Regions from separate parts of the Shewanella sp. 38A_GOM-205m genome, predicted to be linked through region 3. Evidence: predicted binding sites of a transcription regulator. Region 3 holds the regulator's gene; each other region holds the start of a gene.

Region 1 (2,272 bases), on a different contig from region 3:
GCTGCCGTTTCAAGGGATTCTGTTCGACTTGGACGGGACTCTGGTGGATACCGCCGAGGATCTAACCGAAGCGCTGGCCTTGGCGCTGGCATCCCATGGAGTATCGATAGAGGATAAGCGCAAACTTCTGCGCACTCTGGCCTCTCACGGCTCGCTTGCCATGGTGCAAGCCGCCGTGCCCCAAGCCTCAGCCGAGGAACAGGAGCATCTCCGGCAAGCGATGCTCAGGGAATATGATGCGGTCAACGGCCAAAAAGCCTGTTTGTTTGAAGGCATAGAAGCCTTGCTGGACAGTGCCCTATCAAGAACCTTGCCGCTGGGGATTGTCACCAATAAACCGGCGCGTTTTACCCGCCCCTTGTTAGAGCGCATGGGGCTGCTTAGACGCTTTAATGCGGTGATCAGTGCCGATACAACCCTCTATCGTAAGCCCCACCCAGCCCCTATGTTGCTGGCTGCTCAGCAGCTTAACTGCGCGACCGAACGTATTCTCTATCTTGGCGATGCCGAGCGCGACATAGCCGCGGCGCAGGCGGTCAATATGCCCTCTGCCATCGCCATGTGGGGATATCTAGCGGCCGAGGATAAACCGGCGGAATGGGGTGCCGATTGGCAGTTAAATCATCCACAGGCAGTGATGTCGCTGCCATTGTGGTAGCAAGGTAAGACAAGCGCTAAATTGGCACTGTTTTCCTGAGTAGACAAGACCTTAAAGAAAGTCGCAGTCCGGATACTGCTTTAACCGACCGGATCTGTGCGGGATCGCGGATCGCTGCTTATTTTAGCAGTCGATCACCTTGAGTGAGATCGCTTGAATTTTGACCATGACGACTGTGCGCCAGCAATGATGCCGCTTTGCGGAATCGGTCAGTCAATATCCTCAAGATATCCACAAGATATACCCAAAACTCAGGCTTGCAAAAAGTGCCATACCTCACTATCTTGTTATCCAAGATATAGAAAGACACCATATCTTGTGTATCGGTAGCAATCAGACATACTAGTCTTGCACTGGAAACTCCCGGTTAACAGAGCCCTCTCGGGCCGCCGTCGTTAACTGTTCGGTTGATTGTTTTACAAGGGAAGGTTTAATGACGCCGTCGCGTCATTTCACAGATATTACAACCAAGGCCTATCTTCAATGAATAGCACTATGACAGTTACCAAACGCAGTGGCGCACGCGAGACGATAGATCTCGATAAGATCCACCGCGTTATCACCTGGGCAGCCAAAGGATTAAACAACGTCTCGGTTTCCGAGGTGGAGTTGCGTTCTCACCTGCAGTTTTTCGATGGCATCCCCACCGAGGCCATCCATGAAACCATTATCAAGGCTGCCGCCGACCTGATCTCTCCCGACTCTCCGGACTATCAGTTCCTGGCCGCTCGCCTTGCTGTTTTTCATTTGCGTAAGAAGGCCTTTGGTCAGTTTGAGCCGCCAAAACTGTACGATCATGTCAGCAAGTTGGTCGCCATGGGCAAGTACGACAAGCATGTGCTGGAAGACTACAGCCGTGAAGAGCTGGATGTGCTCGACAGCTATATCGACCATTGGCGCGATATGAACTTCTCCTATGCCGCCGTCAAACAGCTGGAAGGCAAGTATCTGGTACAAAACCGTGTGACTCATGAAGTCTACGAAAGTGCCCAGTTCCTCTATATTCTGGTGGCTGCTTGCCTGTTTGCCCGTTATCCGAAGGAAACCCGGCTGCAGTATGTCAAAGACTTCTATGATGCGGTTTCTACCTTCAAGATTTCTTTGCCGACGCCTATCATGTCCGGTGTGCGTACGCCGACCCGTCAGTTCAGCTCTTGCGTGCTGATCGAGTGTGACGACAGCCTGGATTCCATCAATGCCACGGCCTCTTCCATCGTCAAGTATGTCAGTCAGAGAGCCGGTATCGGTGTGAATGCCGGCCGCATTCGCGCTCTGGGAAGCCCTATTCGTGGTGGTGAAGCCTTCCACACAGGTTGTTTGCCTTTCTACAAGTATTTCCAGACTGCGGTGAAATCCTGCTCCCAGGGCGGCGTTCGCGGCGGTGCTGCAACTCTGTTCTACCCTATCTGGCACCTGGAAGTTGAATCGCTGCTGGTACTGAAAAATAACCGTGGTGTTGAAGACAACCGTATCCGTCACCTGGACTACGGCGTACAGATCAACAAGCTGATGTATCAGCGGATGATCAAAGGTGAGAACATCACCCTGTTCAGCCCATCGGACGTTCCCGGCTTATATGACGCCTTCTTTGCCGATCAGGACGAGTTTGAGCGC
Region 2 (2,272 bases), on a different contig from region 3:
CCGCAAGCCCCTTCCATATAGAGAATGGGCGCCACTCTGGCCTTGACGTTGGCCAGACGTTCGATGCGGGTATCCAGCGCCTTGCGGGCCATCTCCAGCCTTTGATCCAAAATGCGATAAAACTCGGCTTCATCACCCTTGGCTTCCAGCGCCACCCTCGGCAAGTTCAGGCTGACTACGCCTAAGTTGTTGCGACCTTCATGCAGCAGCTCGCCGTTTTCCTCATAGGTGCCAAGGAAACTGCGACAACCCATAGGAGTCTTGAATGAGCCAGTAACCTTGACCACCTGCTCATAGTTGAGAATATCCGGATACATGCGGATGCTGGCACACTCGAGCGCCAACTGCTTGATGTCGTAGTTGCAGTCGCCGGCCTTATGGTTGATACCATCACGAATGGCAAACACCAACTTGGGGAAAACCGCTGTCTTGCGGTTCTTGCCAAGGCCTTCCATGCGGATCCGCAAAATAGACTCTTGGATCAGCCTCGACTCCCAGCTGGTACCCAAACCGAAACCGAAGGTAACAAAAGGCGTCTGACCATTGGCGGTATGCAGGGTATTGACCTCATATTCCAGCGACTGGAAGGCGTCGTGACACTCTTTCTTGGTCTGCTCTGTGGCAAACGCCTTGGCATCGGTAATCCCCCACTTGAGCGCAGTTTGATAATGCTTGTCGTAGCTCTTGGCCACAAAAGGGGCCAACACTTCATCTATGCGGTTGATTGTGGTGCCGCCATAAATATGGCTGGCGACCTGGGCGATGATCTGCGCGGTAACTGCGGTCGCAGTCGAGATGGATTTTGGTGTCTCAATCTCGGCATTGCCCATCTTAAACCCTTGGGTCAACATGCCACCGAGATCGATCAGCATACAGTTGAACATAGGGAAGAAAGGCGAATAGTCGAGATCGTGATAGTGGATCTCACCGGCCTCATGGGCGGCAACCACATCCTTGGGCAGGATATGATGTTTGGCATAATGTTTGGCGACAATACCGGCTAGGAGATCCCTCTGGGTGGGGATCACCTTGGAGTCTTTATTGGCATTTTCGTTGAGCAGGGTCGCGTTGCTCTGCTCGACCAGGCCGCGGATCTCCAGATTCAGTCGGCTGCTGGATTCACGGCAGATATCTCTGTCGTGACGATATTCAATGTAGCTACGGGCCACTTGTTTGTACGGCCCTTCCATCAACAGGTTTTCGACCCTGTCCTGCAACTCCTGGATATTGACCTCAGCCTTGTCGGTTACCGCCTGGGTGACCAGCGCTGCGACTGTGGCCGCATAGTCCACATCTTCTATACCGCAGTGGCTAGAGGCTGCCAGCACCGCATCCCTTATCCTTGTTTCATCGAACTGAGTACGGCACCCGTCCCGCTTAATCACTACCGGCATTTCTCTAATCTCCATGTTGTTTATTTAACACCATATATAGTGGTGTTTTATTAACCAAGCACAATATGTAGAGAATTAAGCGACAAATCGCTCTTCAATACCATGATCTGGATCATGGTATTGAAGAGGATGAACAACACTATGGGATTAGTGCCGACGAGCACAACTTGTGGAGATTTTTCCCTTGACCGAGACCCAAACGGCCGCTAGTCAGTACCTCTTTGCCAAGGCCAGATAACTATTGATTTGCCCACTGCCCTGCTGCTGGCTGCCTATGGCTGCTGCGGTGCGCATCAGAGCGCTGACACCACTGAGCCGGGATAACAGTTGAGGATCTTGCAGTGCGGAATAGGCCTTACCCGCTAGCTTGTTGCTGTTGTTCTCTGCGCTCTCGGCAGTTTGGTTTTCTCCCTTGAGCACGGCGTCCAACTGAGCTGCTACCTTGTTGGCCGCCAAAGAGCTCGATGGGGTATACATCATCCCCATATTGCCCATCAGGCTGTCCGCCCCCTTGAGTGCGTTGAGCAAAGGGCTTTGACTGGCCTGTTGTCTGAGCATACCAATCTGGCCTTGAATAAACTCCTTGAGGCTGGCGTTATCTTTGGTATCAACTCCCATCAGGCCGCTGCCCTGCAATCTGGCCATCTGGCTTTCAGACAACAGCCCTTCGTCGCCTAGGCGCGCCAGAAGCTTGGGTAAATCGGCACTGCTGAACTGACCTGAGCCGAAAAACTCCTTGGCCAACTCCTGCACCCGCGCGGCTCTTTTACCATCGTTGGAAAGGGATATGCTGTCCTGCCCTATGTTTGCCGAGGCAGAGCCCTGGCTCTTGTTGTCATTGACAGTTTCAGTGTCGACAACCGAGAGGCCGCTGCCGC
Region 3 (2,272 bases):
AAGATTGACTACAGCGAACTCGAAACGCTGGCGCTGGAACACAAGCCCAAGATGATCATCGGCGGCTTCTCGGCCTACTCAGGCATAGTTGACTGGGCCAAGCTGCGCGAAATCGCCGACAAGATTGGTGCTTACCTGTTTGTCGATATGGCACACGTGGCCGGTCTTATCGCTGCCGGTGTTTATCCTAACCCTGTGCCGCACGCCCACGTGGTGACTTCGACCACTCACAAGACACTGGCCGGTCCCCGCGGTGGTGTGATTCTGTCGGCTGCCGACGATGAAGATCTGTACAAGAAGCTGAATTCCGCGGTATTCCCGGGCGGTCAGGGTGGTCCTCTGATGCACGTTATCGCCGGTAAAGCCGTGGCCTTCAAAGAAGCACTGGAGCCGGAATTCAAAACCTATCAGCAGCAGGTGGTCAATAACGCCAAGGCCATGGTTGAGGTGTTCCTCGAACGCGGTTACAAGATAGTTTCCGGCGGTACCAGCAACCATCTGATGCTGGTGGACCTGATTGGCCGTGAGCTGACCGGTAAAGAAGCCGACGCCGCTCTGGGCCGTGCCAATATCACAGTCAACAAGAACTCTGTGCCTAACGATCCCCGCTCACCCTTTGTGACCTCCGGGGTGCGTATCGGTACACCGGCCATCACTCGCCGCGGTTTCAAGGAAGCCGAAGCACGTGAACTGACCGGCTGGATCTGTGATGTGCTCGACAATGCTCACGATGACGCCGTTATCGAGCGCGTGAAGGGCCAGGTGCTGGAACTGTGCGCTCGCTTCCCTGTTTACGGTTAACCTTTTCAAGGGAATAGGATAAACTTCGATGGCCGCTGAATTCAGCGGCCATTTTTGTTTCTGCCATTTAGCAGCAGCCGCTGCTGGCAACTGAGCACCAGGAGGCATAATGCATTGTCCATTTTGCAGTGCGACGGATACCAAGGTGATAGATTCCAGGCTGGTGGCTGACGGTCATCAGGTGCGCCGTCGCCGGGAATGTACTCTGTGTCATGAACGCTTTACCACCTTTGAAGGTGCCGAGCTTGTCATGCCCAGAGTGATCAAGCGCGATGGCAGCAGGCAACCGTTCGATGAGGACAAGCTGCGCGGCGGTATGCTGCGCGCCGCCGAGAAACGTCCGGTTTCCATGGATAAGATTGAAGAGGCGATCAGCAAGATCAAGTCCACCCTCAGAGCCACAGGCGAGCGGGAAGTGACCTCGGAAATGATCGGCAATCTGATGATGGATCATCTTATTGAGCTGGATAAGGTGGCCTATATTCGCTTTGCCTCTGTGTATCGTGCCTTTGAAGATGTGTCAGAGTTTGGTGAAGCGATTGCCAAGCTGGAGAAAAAATAGGCTGTCAGTCACAGCCAACTGTTAAGTAACGGAAACCCCCATGTGGTCCAATACTGATATCACCATGATGAGCCGCGCCATAATGCTGGCTCGCCGTGGCCGTTATACAACCCGCCCCAACCCCAATGTCGGCTGCGTCATCATAGATGCCGATGGCAAGATTGTCGGCGAAGGCTGGCATCAGCGTGCCGGCGAGCCCCATGCCGAAGTACATGCCCTGAAAATGGCCGCTGATAAGGCCCGCGGCGCTACTGCCTATGTCACCCTCGAACCCTGCAGTCACTATGGTCGCACGCCGCCCTGTGCCGAAGCCTTAATTAAACATGGCCTCAAGCGGGTGGTGGTGGCAATGACAGATCCCAACCCTCAGGTGGCCGGCCGAGGTATCGGCATGCTGCAGGAGGCCGGGGTTCAGGTGCAGAGCGGTCTCTTGGCCGAGCAGGCCAGAGAGTTGAATCCGGGCTTTTTATCGCGGATGGAGCGAAATCGCCCTTGGGTCACGCTCAAGCTGGCGGCGAGTCTCGATGGTAAGACGGCACTGGCCAACGGCGAGTCCAAGTGGATAACCGGCCCCGAGGCGCGCCGCGACGTGCAAAGGCTCAGGGCCCGCAGCTGCGCTTTGCTCACCGGCATTGAAACCGTATTGGCCGATGACCCCTCCCTGAATGTCCGGCACTCTGAGCTTGGCAGCCTGGGTGAAACCCTCAGCGAGCAACAGCTTATTCAACCGCTGCGGGTGATACTCGACAGCAACTGCCGTATGCCGCTCGATGCCAGGTTATTGAAGATTGTGAGCCCAGTGCTCTTGGTCAGCTGCCGTCCCTATGAGGATGAATTCCTAGCCGCTTTGCCGCCTTATGTCACCACATTGGTGCTGGCCGGTGAAGACAACAGAGTCGATATCGCGGC

The links. Region 3 encodes NrdR, which represses ribonucleotide reductase genes. Its sites were predicted from a motif close to AAACACNANATNTNGTGTTT; they were not measured.
Region 1: a site for NrdR is predicted at 963-982, ahead of nrdA (class 1a ribonucleoside-diphosphate reductase subunit alpha). Genes of this name have one in related genera too.
Region 2: a site for NrdR is predicted at 1,420-1,439, ahead of nrdD (anaerobic ribonucleoside-triphosphate reductase). Genes of this name have one in related genera too.

The regions. Positions count from the first base shown of each region.
Region 1 covers NZ_JADP01000006.1:100,624-102,895, forward strand. Annotated here, with positions in the region: gene N512_RS0107580 (HAD family hydrolase) at 1-658, shown strand, start outside; gene nrdA (class 1a ribonucleoside-diphosphate reductase subunit alpha) at 1,142-2,272, shown strand, end outside.
Region 2 covers NZ_JADP01000025.1:19,710-21,981, reverse strand. Annotated here, with positions in the region: gene nrdD (anaerobic ribonucleoside-triphosphate reductase) at 1-1,394, opposite strand, end outside; gene N512_RS0114355 (hypothetical protein) at 1,605-2,272, opposite strand, start outside.
Region 3 covers NZ_JADP01000001.1:130,603-132,874, forward strand. Annotated here, with positions in the region: gene glyA (serine hydroxymethyltransferase) at 1-801, shown strand, start outside; gene nrdR (transcriptional regulator NrdR) at 911-1,363, shown strand; gene ribD (bifunctional diaminohydroxyphosphoribosylaminopyrimidine deaminase/5-amino-6-(5-phosphoribosylamino)uracil reductase RibD) at 1,404-2,272, shown strand, end outside.